2 regions of the Candidatus Symbiopectobacterium sp. NZEC135 genome follow, and region 1 is predicted to be linked to the other one. Evidence: predicted binding sites of a transcription regulator. Region 1 holds the regulator's gene; the other holds the start of a gene.
What was found. Region 1 encodes LexA, which represses DNA repair genes until DNA is damaged. Its sites were predicted from a motif close to TNCTGTATGTACATACAGNA; they were not measured.
Positions count from the first base shown of each region.

Region 2: a site for LexA is predicted at 2,822-2,841, ahead of mutH (DNA mismatch repair endonuclease MutH). Genes of this name have one in related genera too.

Region 1 covers NZ_JAGFPF010000047.1:470-6,919, forward strand. Annotated here, with positions in the region: partial or broken gene plsB (glycerol-3-phosphate 1-O-acyltransferase PlsB) at 1-973, opposite strand, end outside; gene J5224_RS18280 (diacylglycerol kinase) at 1,102-1,470, shown strand; gene lexA (transcriptional repressor LexA) at 1,591-2,202, shown strand; gene zur (zinc uptake transcriptional repressor Zur) at 2,269-2,790, opposite strand; gene J5224_RS18295 (pirin family protein) at 2,888-3,589, opposite strand; gene J5224_RS18300 (LysR family transcriptional regulator) at 3,698-4,594, shown strand; gene J5224_RS18305 (glutathione S-transferase family protein) at 4,623-5,618, opposite strand; gene J5224_RS18310 (DoxX family protein) at 5,806-6,201, opposite strand; gene J5224_RS18315 (YqjK-like family protein) at 6,391-6,450, opposite strand, start outside.
Region 2 covers NZ_JAGFPF010000021.1:39,409-49,335, forward strand. Annotated here, with positions in the region: gene J5224_RS12510 (NADP(H)-dependent aldo-keto reductase) at 1-497, opposite strand, end outside; gene J5224_RS12515 (YgdI/YgdR family lipoprotein) at 662-880, opposite strand; gene J5224_RS12520 (TerC family protein) at 1,080-1,796, opposite strand; gene mutH (DNA mismatch repair endonuclease MutH) at 1,898-2,578, opposite strand; gene rppH (RNA pyrophosphohydrolase) at 3,282-3,809, shown strand; gene ptsP (phosphoenolpyruvate--protein phosphotransferase) at 3,822-6,068, shown strand; gene lgt (prolipoprotein diacylglyceryl transferase) at 6,282-7,139, shown strand; gene thyA (thymidylate synthase) at 7,228-8,022, shown strand; gene J5224_RS12550 (hypothetical protein) at 8,000-8,167, opposite strand; gene J5224_RS12555 (prepilin peptidase-dependent protein) at 8,277-8,771, shown strand; gene J5224_RS12560 (prepilin peptidase-dependent protein) at 8,765-9,334, shown strand; gene J5224_RS12565 (YgdB family protein) at 9,331-9,783, shown strand; gene J5224_RS12570 (prepilin-type N-terminal cleavage/methylation domain-containing protein) at 9,773-9,927, shown strand, end outside.

The sequences.
Region 1 (6,450 bases):
GACCTTGATGATACAGGACATAGGAGAGCAGCAGGTAGTCCATGTGACTACGGTGGCAAGGCACGTAAACCAGTTCATGGCCGTCCTGTGCCAACTGACGCACGCGCTCGGCATTATGTACGTTAATGCCTTGATACAGACGGTTCCAAGTCCAGCTCAGAATGCGATCGGAAAGCCGCACGGCTTCATAAGAGAAGTCCGCTGCGATCTCTTCCATCAGGGCGATGGCATTCTGTTGCGCTTTCTCATGGGAAATTTTCTTGCTGCGCGCCTCATCTTCAACCGCTTTCTTGATGGCCTTGGAGTCCAGCAGCTTATGAAATAATTCCTGACGTACCGGCAAACGCGGACCAACGGCGGCCAGACGCTGACGAGCAAAGTGCATACGGGCGACACGCGCCAGTTTGTGCGCTATGGTTTTGTCAGTGCCGTGTTCGGTTGCCATGTGGCGCAGCGACACGATGCTGGAGAAGCGCACGAAGCTGTCGCGACCCAGCCAGATCACCGCAAAGAACTTCTCAATGCCGTTCAACAGACGCAGATGTGGTGTCGCGCCGTGTTGTCCTTCACGGCCTGGGGAGCGGCCAAACATGACAGAAACCGGCACCATCTGTACATCGAGATAGGGATTGTTGCGGTGCAGATCCAGATAATCGTGGAACAGTTTGACGGATTCCTGCTTGGGCGTGTAATAGCGGAATACGCGCGGACCATCGTTAATAAACACGTGGCTGGGCAGTGAGATACCGTCAATTTCAGTGGGTTCCAGCGGATCGGGCAGTTCTAACGCTTGGCATTTTGCGCGCAGCGTCAGTAAATCCGCCTGTGAGTTATAGGGCAGCACATAAAGAATGGGGCGAGAAGGATCTAGCCCTAACTCCGCCACGGGATCGTTAGGAATTATCTTGCTTTTCACTAACAATTTAAGTGGGAAATTCAGTAATTTATAGTAAATTTTACGCCAGCCGGACATAACAACCAGAAGCCTCTTGAGTAGCAATGCGCCGCAAGGATACCAGAAAGTACACGGGAGATCTGTGGTGTGAGACAACGGTGTTACGGGAAAATTGCAAAAAATCTCTGATAAACGGATGAAAAAACATGAATAAGGCTACCGGGATAACGCGGATTATCAAGGCAACGGGATACTCTCTCAAAGGGCTGAAACAGGCATGGCAGCACGAAGCCGCATTTCGGCAAGAACTGATGCTGCTGGTCGTGGCAGTGCTGGTTGCGTGTTGGCTCCCCGTGTCACTGTTGGAGCGCCTAGTGCTGATTGGCGTGGTGGTGGTGGTGGTGCTGATGGAGTTAGTCAACAGCGCAATCGAGGCCGTCGTCGATCGCGTGGGGATGGAGCACCATGAACTCTCTGGGCGCGCTAAAGATATCGGTTCGGCGGCGGTGTTTGTGGCCTTGGCCTTTGCCGCCGTTGTCTGGGTGAGCATTCTCTGGCCGCTCGTGCTGGGGTGATTTCAGCGTGATTTTGAGGCAAAGCGCATAAAAACACAGGTATTTGCCTCTCTGTGATTCCCAAGCCGCGATGACCTGTATATACTCACAGATAAACTGTATAAACAACCAGGGGGCGGAATGAAAGCATTAACAACCAGACAGCAGCAGGTCTATGATCTGATTCGCGATCATATTGCGCAGTCCGGCATGCCGCCAACGCGTGCCGAGATCGCCCAGCAACTGGGTTTCCGCTCACCCAACGCGGCGGAAGAGCATTTGAAGGCGCTGGCACGTAAAGGCGTGATTGAAATTGTCTCTGGCGCATCGCGCGGTATCCGTCTGCTGATGGAAGATGAAAATGTTGGCCTGCCGCTGATTGGTCGTGTTGCTGCGGGTGAACCGCTGCTGGCGCAAGAACACATCGAGTGCCACTATCAGGTCGATCCGGCCATGTTCAAACCGCACGCAGACTTTCTGCTGCGCGTCAGCGGTATGTCGATGAAAGATATCGGGATACTGGACGGTGATTTGCTTGCCGTGCATAAAACGCAAGAGGTGCGTAACGGGCAGGTCGTGGTGGCACGTATTGAAGATGAAGTAACGGTTAAGCGCTTAAAGCGTCAGGGTAATACCGTGCAGCTTCTGGCGGAGAATGAAGCTTTTGCTCCCATCGTGGTTGATTTACGCGAGCAGAGTTTCACTATTGAAGGGCTGGCCGTCGGTGTTATCCGCAACGGTGAGTGGAGCTAAACACCGTTAGCCGACAGGGCGTTTCTTTTTGGGAAAGCCTTGTCGATGACGTGATGCGCCCTCAGCTCAGCGGCCGGGTTTCGCATTTTTGATGGGCACCGTATGGTCGTGATGACAGTGTCCATGTTCACGGCAATCAGCCACTTCCTGACAGGCTTCGCACAGGCCGTGTGCCTCGACTACGCTGTGACGCAGCGTGAAATTGGCGCTTTGTGCCAACTGCTGAAGAATGGCTTCAATGCCTTCCGTCTGACGTTCCGTCACTTGCCCGCAGCGATCGCAAATAAACAGCGCTGAAGTATGGCTATGTTCTTCAATGTGGTGACACATGACATAGCTGTTGGTCGATTCCACACGATGGATAAACCCTTGCTCCAGCAGAAAATCCAGAGCGCGGTATACGGTAGGGGGTTTGGCTTGCGGTTCTGAGGCACGCAGCAGATCCAACAGATCGTAAGCACTGATCGCGCCGTGTTGTTGAGCCATCAGCCGAAGCACTTCGAGTCGCTGTGGCGTAAGGCGCACGTTGCGCTGTTGGCAAATACTTTCCGCCTGGGCAAGGAGTTTGTCTTGGTCGCTTGAATCCATTGGCCTGATCCTACCGCATGATGATGAACATGTTGCCCATCTTACCATGTAAGGCGCGGATCGCGCTGTGATAATCCATCAGCAGGTCGAATGTGCCTCAGGCAACCAGATCGATAAGCAGCGCGCGCAGCGGGGCTTTGGCGCGGATAGTCAGCTGTTTTTCCTGCTGAATGAAGGCGCCATCTCCACACTGTAACATCGTTGCGTTCTCTTGCGGCGTCATGGCTTCCATCGCACCGTGAACCACCTGAAAATAAGCGCGGTTGCCGTTGAGTGCAAACGTATGCTGTTCACCTTCGTTCAATTGCAGATGGTGTACCCAGACCTGCTGGCGAAGTTGCAGGCTGCCGTTTTCACCTTCCGGTGAGGCGAGCAGTTTGACCTTGGCATCGCACAGAGCAAGTCGTTGCAGGGCGCTGTTTTCCCGTGAAGGACAGGCATTGAACCACAGTTGCAAACGCGTTAGCGGCGTTGTGTCGCTGATGCTGTGCTCGCTGTAGCTTACCGCAGGCTGTGCGGCCAATAACAGAACGTCGCCTGCTTTTGCCCGGATATGACCCCCGTTGCTGTCGCGATATTCCGCTTCACCTTGCAACAGAATATTTAAAATATCGACTTGCGGGTAGGTGCGCGGCTGAAATGCTGAGCCTGGCTTGAGGACTTCCTGATTCAACACGCGCAGTGACGCAAAGCCTAACAGCTCAGGATCGAAATAATGGCCGAAAGAGAAGGTGTAGCGCGCTTGCAGCCAGCCGTAGTCAGCTTGACCGCACTGTTCCGCTGTTCTGCATATGATCATGGTTCTGTACCTCAAAAATTATACTAAACAGATAGTAATTGTGTGGACGTTGGATTGTTAGCTAGTTAATCTGGTGGGTATATTCAAAATTCCTGAATGAGTGAGTAAATGGCAAAAGAACGGGCATTAACGCTGGAAGCGCTGCGAGTGATGGACGCCATCGATCGCCGTGGCAGCTTTGCGGCGGCGGCTGATGAGCTGGGGCGCGTGCCGTCGGCGCTGAGCTATACCATGCAGAAGCTGGAAGAAGAGCTCGACGTCGTGCTTTTTGATCGCTCAGGTCACCGCACTAAATTTACTAACGTGGGGCGTATGTTGCTTGAGCGGGGGCGAATCCTGCTCGAAGCCGCCGATAAACTGACCACCGATGCGGAAGCGCTGGCGCGCGGCTGGGAAACCCATATCACTATCGTCGTTGAAGCGCTGATCCCGACCGAGAAACTGTTTCCTCTGCTGGATAAGCTGGCGCAGAAAGCCAATACCCAGGTGTCATTGCTGACTGAAGTGCTGGCTGGTGCCTGGGAGCGTTTGGAACAGGGGCGGGCCGATATCGTGATTGCGCCTGATATGCACTTTCGCGCCTCTTCCGAAGTGAACACGCGCAAGCTGTACACCATGAACAACGTTTACGTCGCCAGCCCGGATCACCCTATTCACCAAGAGCCTGAACCGCTGTCGGATGTAACGCGCATAAAATATCGCGGGATTGCCGTGGCGGATACCGCGCGTGAACGCCCGGTATTGACCGTGCAACTGTTGGATAAGCAGCAGCGTTTAACGGTGAGTTCTATTGATGATAAACGCCGCGCGCTGCTGGCGGGATTGGGCGTGGCGACCATGCCTTACCCCATGGTCGCCAGAGATATTGCCGAGGGGCGCTTGCGGGTCGTCAGCCCGGAATATTCCATGGAGAGCCAGATTATCATGGCGTGGCGTCGTGACAGCATGGGCGAGGCAAAATCCTGGTTCTTGCGCGAATTGCCCAAAGTGCTGAACCAGGCGTGATGTGATGCTCAGGCCTATCGTTTGTTGATTACACCGTCTGTCCATTAAATCTGTCGCGCCCGTGCGGTGCGCTCAGATCGTTTTCTGGCCCGATGGAAATAATGCCATGCGGATTGATCGTACCGTGGCTGCGGTAGTAGTGATGGCGGATATGCGGGATGTTGACGGTATCTGCAATGCCGGGAATTTGGTAAATATCCCGCAGGAAACCGAACAGATTCGGGTAGTCTGCCAGCCGACGCTTGTCACACTTGAAATGGGTATGATAAACCGGATCGAAACGCAGTAACGTGGTCCACAAACGAATATCCGCTTCAGTCAATGCGTTGCCTGTCAGGTAACGCTGCTGTCCCAGACGGACTTCCAGCGAATCCAATGCCTCGAATACGCCATTGACCGCTTCATCATAGGCGTCTTGCGAGGTCGCAAATCCCGCCTTATACACGCCGTTATTGATGGTGGGGTAAATCCACGCATTTAACGTATCAATCTGCGTGCGCAGCGCCTCCGGGTAGTAATCGCCGGGCGTTGCGCCAATGCCATCAAACGCCGCATTGAACATGCGGATAATATCGGCGGATTCATTGCTGACGATGGTGTGGCGCGTTTTATCCCACAGTACCGGAACGGTAACGCGCCCGCTGTAATCGGCGTTGGCATGCAGGTAAAGTTGGTAGAGAAATTCGTGCTGGTAGAGTGAGTCACCAGTGGTGTAAGGAAAATCGATGCCGAAAGTCCAGCCCTGATCCAACATCAACGGATGCACCACGGACACACCGATGTACTCCTGTAACCCTTTAAGCTGACGCATGATCAAGGTGCGGTGCGCCCAGGGGCAGGCGAGCGAAACATAGAGGTGGTAGCGATGGGGTTGGGCCTCGAAGCCTCCTTCGCCCGTGACGCCCGGCGCGCCATCCGGGGTTATCCAGTGGCGAAACTGTGCAGTGGTACGCTTGAAGTGCCCACCTGTCTTGCTGGTGTCATACCAGGTATCGTGCCATACGCCATCGATTAGTTGTCCCATGGGTCCTCCATCATCAATGTAAAAACCAGGGCGCAGAGTACTGCGCCGCTGGTGCGAGGGTTATGCCTGGTGTTGGCATCAAACTACGTTGGTATAAAACTACGTTGGTATAAAACTACGTTGGTATAAAACTACGTTGGTATAAAACTACGTTGGTATAAAACTACTTTGGTATAAAACTACGGTGTTACCACTTTTTATTCAAAAGACGGTCGATGCTGAAAGCGCCAGGGCCCGTTACAGCCAGCAGCAGATAGCCGCCTGCGATGGTCAGGTTTTTCAGGAACATCAACTGGTTTACACCTTCGGCAAAGTTGGTGTGAAACAGCAGGGCGGTCAGCAGTGTGAATCCCGCCGTGAAAAGGGCGACAGTGCGAGTCAGAAGACCGAACAGCACCGCCAAGCCACCGCCCAGCTCCAGCAGAATGGTCAGCGGCAGCAGAAACGTCGGAACGCCCATGGCCTGCATGTATTGCGCGGTGCCCGCATAGGCATCACCCAGTTTGCCGTAACCTGCCACGATGAACAGGATTGGCATAAAGATGCGAGCGATAAGCAGCGCAGTATTTTCTAAATTTTTCATCATTTGTCTCCAAGGAAAAGGGGGGCTGGCAACAAGTCTGTATGCCGCGCTACAGCAGGATATCTCTGGGGATATCATCTGCACATCCGGTATGGAGCAAATACTATGGGGGAAACGGTTTGGATTCCAGCGAGTTAAATTGTCTGTTTTTTTCAGAAAATCTGAATATGTGCTCGCAATCCGTAGTGCTTAGCGGGGCGACAACGTTTTGCGCAGCAGTCTTAGTGTCCCCAGCAAGCCAATGCCGCG
Region 2 (9,927 bases), on a different contig from region 1:
TCTTCAAGGGCTTCCAGCGTTTCCAGCAGCGTCACTGTTGCTTTGTCATCGGTGTATTGATAGTTCAATTTGCCAAAGCAGTTGGTTTGTCTCTGCGGCCAATGCACTTGATAAAGATCGAGGTAGTCGGTGTTCAGGCGAGTGAGGGTGGCGTCCAGCGCGGCACGGATATTTTTACGATCCAATACCTGTTGCGGGCGAATACCGGCGTCGCTGCCACGGCTTGGCCCGGCGACTTTACTTGCCAGAATCAGTTTTTCTCTGCCGCCACGCGAGGCTAACCATGAGCCAATATAGCGTTCCGTGAGCCCCTGTGTTTCCGGTCGCGGTGGTACGGGGTACATTTCTGCGGTGTCAATCAGGTTAACGCCGGCTGCCACTGCGCGATCGAGCTGCGCGTGCGCCTCCGCTTCACTGTTTTGTTCACCAAACGTCATGGTGCCCAGACTGAGCACGCTGACTTCTAAAGCACTATGGGGAATACGGTGATAGAGCATTGCCAGCTTCCTTAATGTCTGAAAATCCCGGCGTCCTCATCCCTTACATAAAGGGAAAAACCAGCGCCTATTTCTGACTATAACCAAGCAATGCTATGGGGGGAAGCACCTTTAATGGCTTTACGGTGTGAAAAAAAAACAAAAAAGTCAGGCAAGGCCTGCCGTTAACGCTGAACAATCTGGGAGACAATTTCATTATTGATCTGTCGCCACTGCCCATCTTCATCAAGATAACTGAGCAGACCCGTGTCTTTATCCAACGCCGGCTTGTTTTTTGTCAGCAACATCTGCCCTTCTTTGGTGGCAATCACATAGTTGCTGCTACATCCACTGAGAAACAGGGCAAAAAAGCATAACGCGATGGCTTTGTGTCGAATCGTCATCAGGTAATCCACTCGAATAGTAAAACAACGGGCGATGGTTCTCTTCAGAACCTAATCTCTATCAAAAAACATGAATATACAAGATGAGTCTAGCAAAGCGTGAAAAAGAAGAATGTAGGAATAATGGAAATAATTGGTGATTCCCCGTAAAGGAGAGGTAGGAGAGCGGGCGGGCAGCCAAGGCTACCCGCCGGGGGCGTTATTCTGCGTTTGTCGCTTTTTTACTGCGCATCAGATTCAGCGCTTCAACCGACATTGAGAAGAACATGGCGAAATAGATATAGCCTTTGGGAACGTGGACATCGACGCTTTCCAGAATCAGCGTAAAACCCACCAGAATCAGGAAAGAGAGCGCCAGCATTTTCACCGATGGGTGGCGATCGACAAACTCACCGATGGCGCGGGCTGAAAACATCATCACACCCACGGCAATCACCACGGCGGCCATCATAATAAACAGATGGTCGGAAAGGCCGACGGCGGTAATGACGGAGTCGAGGCTGAAGATGATGTCCAACAACATGATCTGCACAATCGCCCCGAAAAAGGAATGTACCTGACTGGCATGTGCCTCTGAACCGCCTTCGATAGTCTCATGAACTTCGCGACTGGATTTCCAGATCAGGAACAAGCCACCGAAAAACAGGATCAGATCGCGCACGGATATTTCATTATCCATCAGCGTAAACAGCGGGTTGGTCAGGCGGATCACCCAGGCGATAGAGGCGAGCAAGCCAAGGCGCATCAGCATGGCACCCAGAAGGCCGATACGGCGCGCTTTATTTTGCTGGGCTTTGGGTAACTTGGCGACAACCAGAGAAAGGAAGATGATGTTGTCGATACCTAGTACTATCTCCAAAATGGTCAGCGTGCCGAGCGCCATCCATGCATTCGGATCAACAATCCAATCAAACATTATATCAATCACACCTAAACGAAATGTAAACGTAGATTATACGCTTCGCTTTCTGCTTTCTGGCAAGAAAAAACGATACGCATTATCTCTATCTCAGGCACTTAAAGGTGAAAATGGCGCGCTAACAGCGGACCGGTAAAGGTCTTCTTTAAATAGAAACCGCGCGGCAAGGTCATGATGTGCTGACCAAACTCGCCGATTGCTTGTGTTAGCGCCTTGCTGTTGGCGCCTTTAGGGCGTAATTGTAGTACCTCGCCGTGACGTGCGGTGATGCTTTCCACTTTGCCAAGCACGATCAGATCCATCAGTTCTTCCCAATCCCGGCGCAGCAATTCCTCCTCCTCGGGAGAGGGGCTCCAGATAAGCGGTGTGCCGATATGCCGTTCGCCAAGTGGAATTTCACGCGACCCTTCCACTGGGATCCATAGCACCCGTGCCAACTTATGCCGCACATGGCTGCTTTCCCATGTCACACCGCTGTTGCCGGTCAGCGGAGCCACCGACACAAAGGTGGTTTCGAGCGGTCTGCCCTGGTCATCGATCGGTATGGTTTTTAGCTCCACGCCAATATCGGGAAAATCCTGTTCCGGCTTGCTGCCCGCGCTGGCACCGAGAAAGCGCTCGAGAAGAACGCCGATCCACCCCTTGTCGCGCTTGAGGTTGGCGGGCAGTGGCAGATTTGCCTGTGCAGCAAGTTCCGCCAGCGTATAACCGGCAAGCGCCCGTGCATGCTCGAGCAGCGTATGCTCATCGGCGGGTGGTGTCGAAATCGGGTTGGGCATATTCACCTATGAAACCGGTTGTCAGATTGACTAAAAAAAATACAGCATTCATCAGGTTTTTCAACAGGGCATTGCCCTGCCGAAAGAAAAACAATAATAGCATGATTCATAGCGTGTTTTTTTGTTTATCCCGCCAATGCATCGCATCGGTTTTATCGTTGTTCAGGGATAGACACCGACAATAAACAGGATCTTACACCAGGTTATCCACAGATTTTTGGGATAACCGGGATAAGTCATCACTACTGGTTTGATTTACAGCCTTGACGTCACGAATTTTTGCGATTTTTGTTATTTTATTATGCGATTCTTGCGCTGCGTCTGTGGATAAAACAGTTGTGGAGCAATCTTTCACCACTCTGCCGGACACCGGTTTTCTGTGCGGTTTATTTGCAGTGAATATGTCGTGGGTTAAATCGGTATTTTTTTGAAAATAAAGGAAGAATTTTTAGGTTTCGCGCTGTGGTTTTAACGACAGAGAAAATGTTTTCCGCATGCTTTCATTTGGTTCTGCACAGTGATATCCACAAAAATAGTGAATAAAAGCGCTATGGCTGCGGCTTGCTGTTTATAACTATTCATCTTTCTGTGGGTTAGCGGCAGGTTATTCGTAGAGTCAATGCTGTTAAGCAGGAGTTTACCGGGTGGCGGGAGTGTGAAACAATCAGGCCATCTTTGCATTGAAAGTTTTCGAGGTAGTCCGGTGATCGATGATGATGGCTACCGCCCTAACGTTGGTATTGTAATCTGCAATCGGCTTGGTGAAGTGCTCTGGGCGCGCCGTTATGGTCAGCATTCCTGGCAGTTCCCGCAAGGGGGCATCAATCCGGGGGAAAGCCCTGAACAAGCCATGTATCGCGAACTGTTTGAAGAAGTGGGACTCAGGAAAAAGGATGTCCGTATTCTAGCTTCAACCCGTAGCTGGTTACGTTACAAATTACCAAAACGTTTGGTGCGTTGGGATACAAAACCGGTTTGTATCGGTCAAAAGCAGAAATGGTTTCTGCTACAGTTAATGTGCAATGAATCTGATATCAATATGCAAAGCAGCGGTACGCCGGAGTTCGACGGCTGGCGCTGGGTGAGTTACTGGTATCCTGTGCGTCAGGTGGTGTCGTTTAAACGCGACGTTTACCGTCGGGTGATGAAGGAATTTATCAGCCCGGTTATACAACTGCAAGAGAACGCCGCGGCGAGGGCGCCTTCGGTGCCTCGGCGCAAAAGAGGATAAGTCGCGCTCATCATGCTCACGCGTTTGCGAGAAATCGTTGAGAAAGTGGCGGCGGCATCGCGCTTGAATGATGCGCTGGATCTGTTGGTCAATGAGACCTGCCAGGCGATGGATACGGAAGTGTGTTCTGTCTATCTGGCCGACCACGATCGCCAATGTTACTACCTGATGGCGACACGCGGTTTGAAAAAGCCGCGTGGTCGTCTTATCACGCTGGCTTTTGGTCAAGGGATTGTTGGATTGGTGGGGCAGCGTGCTGAACCTATCAACCTGGCCGATGCACAAGCCCACCCCAGTTTTAAATTTATTCCTTCCGTCAAAGAGCAGCACTTTCGTTCTTTCCTTGGTGTGCCCATCATTCATCGTCGACAACTGCTCGGGGTGCTGGTGGTGCAACAGCGCGAACATCGCCAGTTTGATAAAAATGAAGAGTCTTTCATGGTCACGCTGGCGGCGCAAATGGCCGCTATTCTCTCTCTGACGCAAATCAAAGCGCTGTTTGGTCAGTATCGACAAACACGACTCAAAGCGCTGGTGGCATCGAGTGGCGTGGCGATTGCGCCAGGCTGGATGGACAGTAGCCAGCCCTCACTTGAACTGGTTTTTCCGGCGTCAAGTCTGGATAGTGAGCGCGAGCGTTCGCGTCTGACACAGGCATTGGAAGAGGCCAATGCCGAATTCCGACGTTTTAGTAAACGTTTTAGCGCCAGTGCGCAAAAAGAGAGTGCGGCCATTTTCGATCTTTATTCCCATTTGCTGAGTGATGCACGCCTAAAGCGCGAGCTGTTTCAGGAAGTGGATGACGGGAATGTCGCCGAGTGGGCGGTAAAACTGGTGATCGAGCGTTTCGCCGCGCAGTTTGCCGTGCTTCAGGATGCCTATTTGCGCGAACGCGCAGGGGATTTTCGCGCGTTGGGGCAGCGTCTCTTGTTCCATCTTGATGATAGTGTGCCCAGCAGCGATCGCTGGCCGCCGCATTTTATTCTGGTGGCCGATGAACTGACGGCAACGCTACTGGCGGATGTGCCACAGGACCGACTGGCCGGCGTGGTCGTGCACGACGGTGCCGCCAACTCTCATGCGGCGATCATGGTGCGGGCGATGGGGATCCCCACCCTGATGGGCGCGGATATTCAGCCTGAGTTATTGCACCAGCGCACGCTGATCCTTGATGGCTATCAGGGCGAACTGTTGGTGGATCCTGAACCGACGCTGTTACAAGAATATCAGCGCCTGTTGAGTGAAGATAATGCGCTGACGCGTCTGGCCGAAGACGATATGCAACGGCCTGCGGTGCTGAAAAGCGGAGAGCACATGCAGGTGATGCTCAATGCCGGGCTCAGCGCTGAACATGAGCAGCGTTTTATCAACCTGGTTGACGGCGTCGGGCTGTACCGCACCGAAGTGCCCTTTATGCTACAGAGCGGCTTTCCGTCTGAAGATGAGCAGATGGCGCAGTACCAGGGCATGTTGCAGCTTTATCCCTCACGTCCGGTCGTGTTGCGCACGTTGGATATCGGTGCCGACAAACAGCTACCGTATTTGCCAATCAGTGAAGAGAACCCCTGCTTGGGGTGGCGAGGTATTCGCGTTACCCTCGATCAGCCGGAGATCTTCTTGATCCAGGTGCGGGCAATGCTGCGCGCCAATGCCGAAACCGGCAACCTGCGCATTTTGTTGCCGATGATCAGCAGCTTGGACGAGGTGGACGAAGCGTGCCGGCTTATTGCGCAGGCAGCCGCTGAAGTACGAGAACTGGTGGGGCATGCCTTGCCGGAACCGCGCATCGGCGTGATGATCGAAGTCCCGTCTATGCTGTTTTTGCTACCACACCTGGCCTCCCGTATTGATTTTGTCTCGGTAGGCACTAACGATCTGACCCAGTATTTGCTAGCCGTGGATCGCAACAACCCACATGTGGCATCACTCTATGACAGCCTGCATCCGTCTATGTTGCTGGCGTTGGCCGGTATTGCACGCGAATGCCAACGTCTTGATCTTGAAGTCTCTGTCTGTGGTGAAATGGCCGGCGAGGCCATGGGTTCACTGGTATTAACTGGGCTGGGCTATCGTACTTTCAGCATGAACGGTCGTAGCGTAGCGCGGGTAAAATACCTGCTGCGTCAATTGGTATTGACGGAGGTACAAGTGCTGACTGAGCGCCTTTTGATGGCGCGCAGCGCAAGCGAAGTGCGCCAGTGGATTGCACTCTTCCTCGAAGAGCGCGGTTTGGGAGCGCTGGCCCGAGGTGGGCGCTGACAACATGTGTTAAAGGTAACATCCTGTTTACATAACTTTTCCTGCGCTTGCACGCTGCGTAGCGGCTGCTCTGTGCTATCATGCGCAACCGCCGCCAGTGCGTAAGGCGTTAATGCCGAGAGTGCGTTGGCAAACAAGGTTTCCCCTTTTCCGACTTCCCGTACCGTGGGATTAACAACGTCGTGAGATAAACAAACAAGCATGTGGTGATCGATGACAACGAGTTACTTGGCGTTTCCTCAATTTGATCCGGTGATTTTCTCCCTTGGACCCGTTTCGCTCCATTGGTACGGACTGATGTACCTAGTGGGCTTTGTGTTTGCCATGTGGCTGGCTGTGCGCCGGGCGAATAAACCGGGCAGCGGCTGGACCAAGGAAGAAGTGGAAAACCTGCTCTACCTGGGGTTCCTCGGGGTTTTCGTGGGCGGCCGTCTGGGGTATGTCCTGTTCTATGCTTTCCCTTCGTTCATCAGTAACCCGCTTTACCTGTTTAAAGTGTGGGATGGCGGTATGTCATTCCACGGCGGTCTGGTTGGGGTGATTTGCGTTATGCTGTGGTTTGCTCGTCGTACCAAGCGCCACTTCTTTCAGGTTGCCGATTTTATTGCACCGTTGATTCCTTTCGGACTGGGTGCTGGGCGCTTGGGTAATTTTATCAACGGGGAACTCTGGGGCCGCGTTACTACCGATACGCCGTGGGCGATGCTGTTTCCCGGTGCACGAAGCGAAGATTTGATGCTGGCGGTAACCAACCCGCAATGGCAGGCGATTTTCAATCAGTACGGCATGTTGCCGCGCCATCCGTCCCAGCTTTATCAGATGGCGTTGGAAGGCATCGCGCTGTTTATCCTGTTAAATCTGTTCATTCGTAAACCGCGCCCGATGGGCAGCGTTTCTGGCTTGTTTTTGATTGGCTACGGTGTGTTCCGCATTATTACCGAGTTTTTCCGTCAGCCGGACGCACAGCTTGGCCTGTTCGGTAATTTCATCAGCATGGGGCAGATTCTGTCGCTGCCGATGGTATTTGCCGGTATCCTGATGATGGTCTGGGCCTATCGCCGCAAGGCGTAAAAACAGCAATTGCTTGCCGTGAGCGGCGTCCTTGCTGACATTAGTGAGAGTCGCGCGGTGAATTTTTTAATCGTGTAGTGAGGGTGAAATGAAACAGTATCTGGAATTGATGCAGAAAGTGCTTGATAAGGGAACGCCGAAGGGAGACAGAACCGGCACCGGAACCTTATCGATTTTCGGCCATCAGATGCGTTTCAATCTGCAAGACGGTTTTCCGCTGGTGACCACCAAGCGCTGCCATCTGCGCTCAATCATTCACGAGTTGCTGTGGTTCCTCAACGGTGATACCAACGTTGGCTATCTGCACGACAATAAAGTCAGCATTTGGGATGAATGGGCCGATGAAAATGGCGATCTTGGTCCGGTATACGGTAAGCAGTGGCGCGCCTGGGGCGCGGCGGATGGTCGCCAGATTGACCAACTGCAAACCGTGCTGCAACAGTTAAAGCAGGACCCGAATTCACGCCGTATCATTGTTTCTGCGTGGAACGTGGGTGAGTTAGATCAAATGGCGTTGGCGCCGTGCCACGCGTTCTTCCAGTTCTACGTGGCGGATGGCAAACTTTCCTGCCAGCTTTACCAGCGCTCGTGCGATGTGTTCCTCGGCCTGCCGTTCAACATTGCCAGCTATGCACTGCTGGTGCATATGATGGCGCAGCAGTGCGATCTTGAAGTCGGCGATTTTGTCTGGACCGGTGGTGATACCCATCTGTACAACAACCATATGGAGCAAACGCATTTGCAACTGAGCCGTGAGCCAAAAGCGCTGCCGAAATTGATCATTAAACGTCGTCCTGCCTCACTGTTTGACTATCAGTTCGACGATTTCGAAATAGAAGGTTACGACCCGCATCCCGCCATTAAGGCGCCAGTGGCGATTTAATCGTCGATTCTGCACTTCTGCTATCAAGGCTGCTTCGGCAGCCTTTTTTACCGATTGTTTTCGCCTCTCTTTCTTCAACCTGCATTTCCTCAACCCGCATTTCTTCAACTCGCATTTCTTCAACCCGCATTTCTTCAACCCGCATTGTATCGACGTTGTAACGCCTTGCTGCAAGGCCCGTTTTGCTGCGAGCGGGCAGGCATTCCCACTTTTTTTTTGCAAGGCGACTGCCCGATTCTGGCTACACTGCCGTCATGGATAAAAGCACTTTTGTTGATGCGGGTTTTAGCCTGCCGGAATTGCTGGTTGCACTGACGCTTATCGCTCTGTTATCCGCAGGCGGTATTCAGGGCTGGACCGCCTATCAGCAGGCTGTGCGCCTCGAGCATCAAACACAGTTGGTGATGTTGTTTCTGCAACGCGTGCAGGCCAATGCCTATTGGTATAACGACACGCGCACCGTGAGTGTAATACAAACCGGTGAGGTGTGGTGTTTACGTGAAGGAACGGGGGCGTCGCTGAGCTGTTATGCGGGCACTGGCGGGCGTTTGTTGCCCTCAGTGCGCGATGTACGCATTGCCGCAATGGCGCGTCCGACGGTCACTTTTTATGGTCTGCGCAATACCGCGCAGGCAGGACACCTGGTGTTAGAGAATGGTGCCGGTCGTCTGCGTATCGTGATATCGATCTGGGGGAGGATACGGTTATGCAGCGATACGCAGCCAGTCTTAGGTATTCCGCGTTGCTAAGTCGCAGAATCGGCGGGTTTAGCCTGATGGAGGTGCTGCTGGCAATGCTGGTGGGTAGCGTGATGCTTATCGCCTCCATACAGATTTACCCTACGCTGCGCAGGCATAGCCAGAATACGTTACGCCATTTTTTGTTGGAGCAGCGTATTCATCAGGCATTGTTTGCGCTGGAGAAAGATCTGCGACGCGCAGGATTTTGCGCCAGTCGCTGTCACGGCAATGTCGTAACCTTAGGGCAATTTCCCGGCGAGGCGGCGAACAGTTGCGCTATCGTCGCTTATGATTTTAACCGACGTGGCGGTGCTCCGCAGAATCAGGAAACGTTTGGATACCGGTTGCGCGCGGGGGCATGGGAAACGCACGTCAGTGTTGCCGATTGTGGGGGCGGTGGATGGGAGCGGCGGCTTGATCCGCAGGAAGTGACGGTAACGCGTTTTGAAGTGATTGCATGGCGTAATGGAGCCGGACCGACGCTGTATGAAGTACACCTGGCGGGACACTGGTTTCGTCGCCCTGATATTGCGCGCCATCGGGTGCGCTGGATTGCAGGGCATAACGCATGAAACGTTGGTGCCAGCAGGGCACTGGTGCACTCTTGATGGTGATGTTGCTGGCAGCCGCGGGGCTGCTGTTAATGACGGGGATGCAACGGCAGTTAGACAGCGCGCTCTCTCTTACCCATGATGAGCGTCGCTATTGGCAAACGTTGGTATTGGCCGAATCGTCGCTACAATGGGGCATTGGGCAGGTGTGGCTTATGGGCAACCGTACTGATGAACAATGCCTCAGCTATGTAGCAGAAGGGCTGCGAGTCTGTTTACGACCGGTGCCCGGTGAACACTATATGTTGCTGCGCGGTGAGGGGCATCTTCCCCGCGCTTCATCGGTGATGGTGCTCTTTCAGCGTGTGGTACCCATTGAGCCTGACGGTGAAATCAGTCCGTTGAAACCCATCGCGGGGGGCTGGCTGGATTTTTGCCCCGAAAGGCAGGAGGCCATTTGTGGCGGATAACCAGAGAATCCCTTGTGGATGGTGTTGGCAAAGACAACGTCAACAAGGATTTGGACTGGTGGAAACCGCCATCGCCGCGCTGTTTTTTGCCATATCGGTGTTAGGATTACTGCACTATCATCAGCGGTTGCAGCAGGCTTTTGT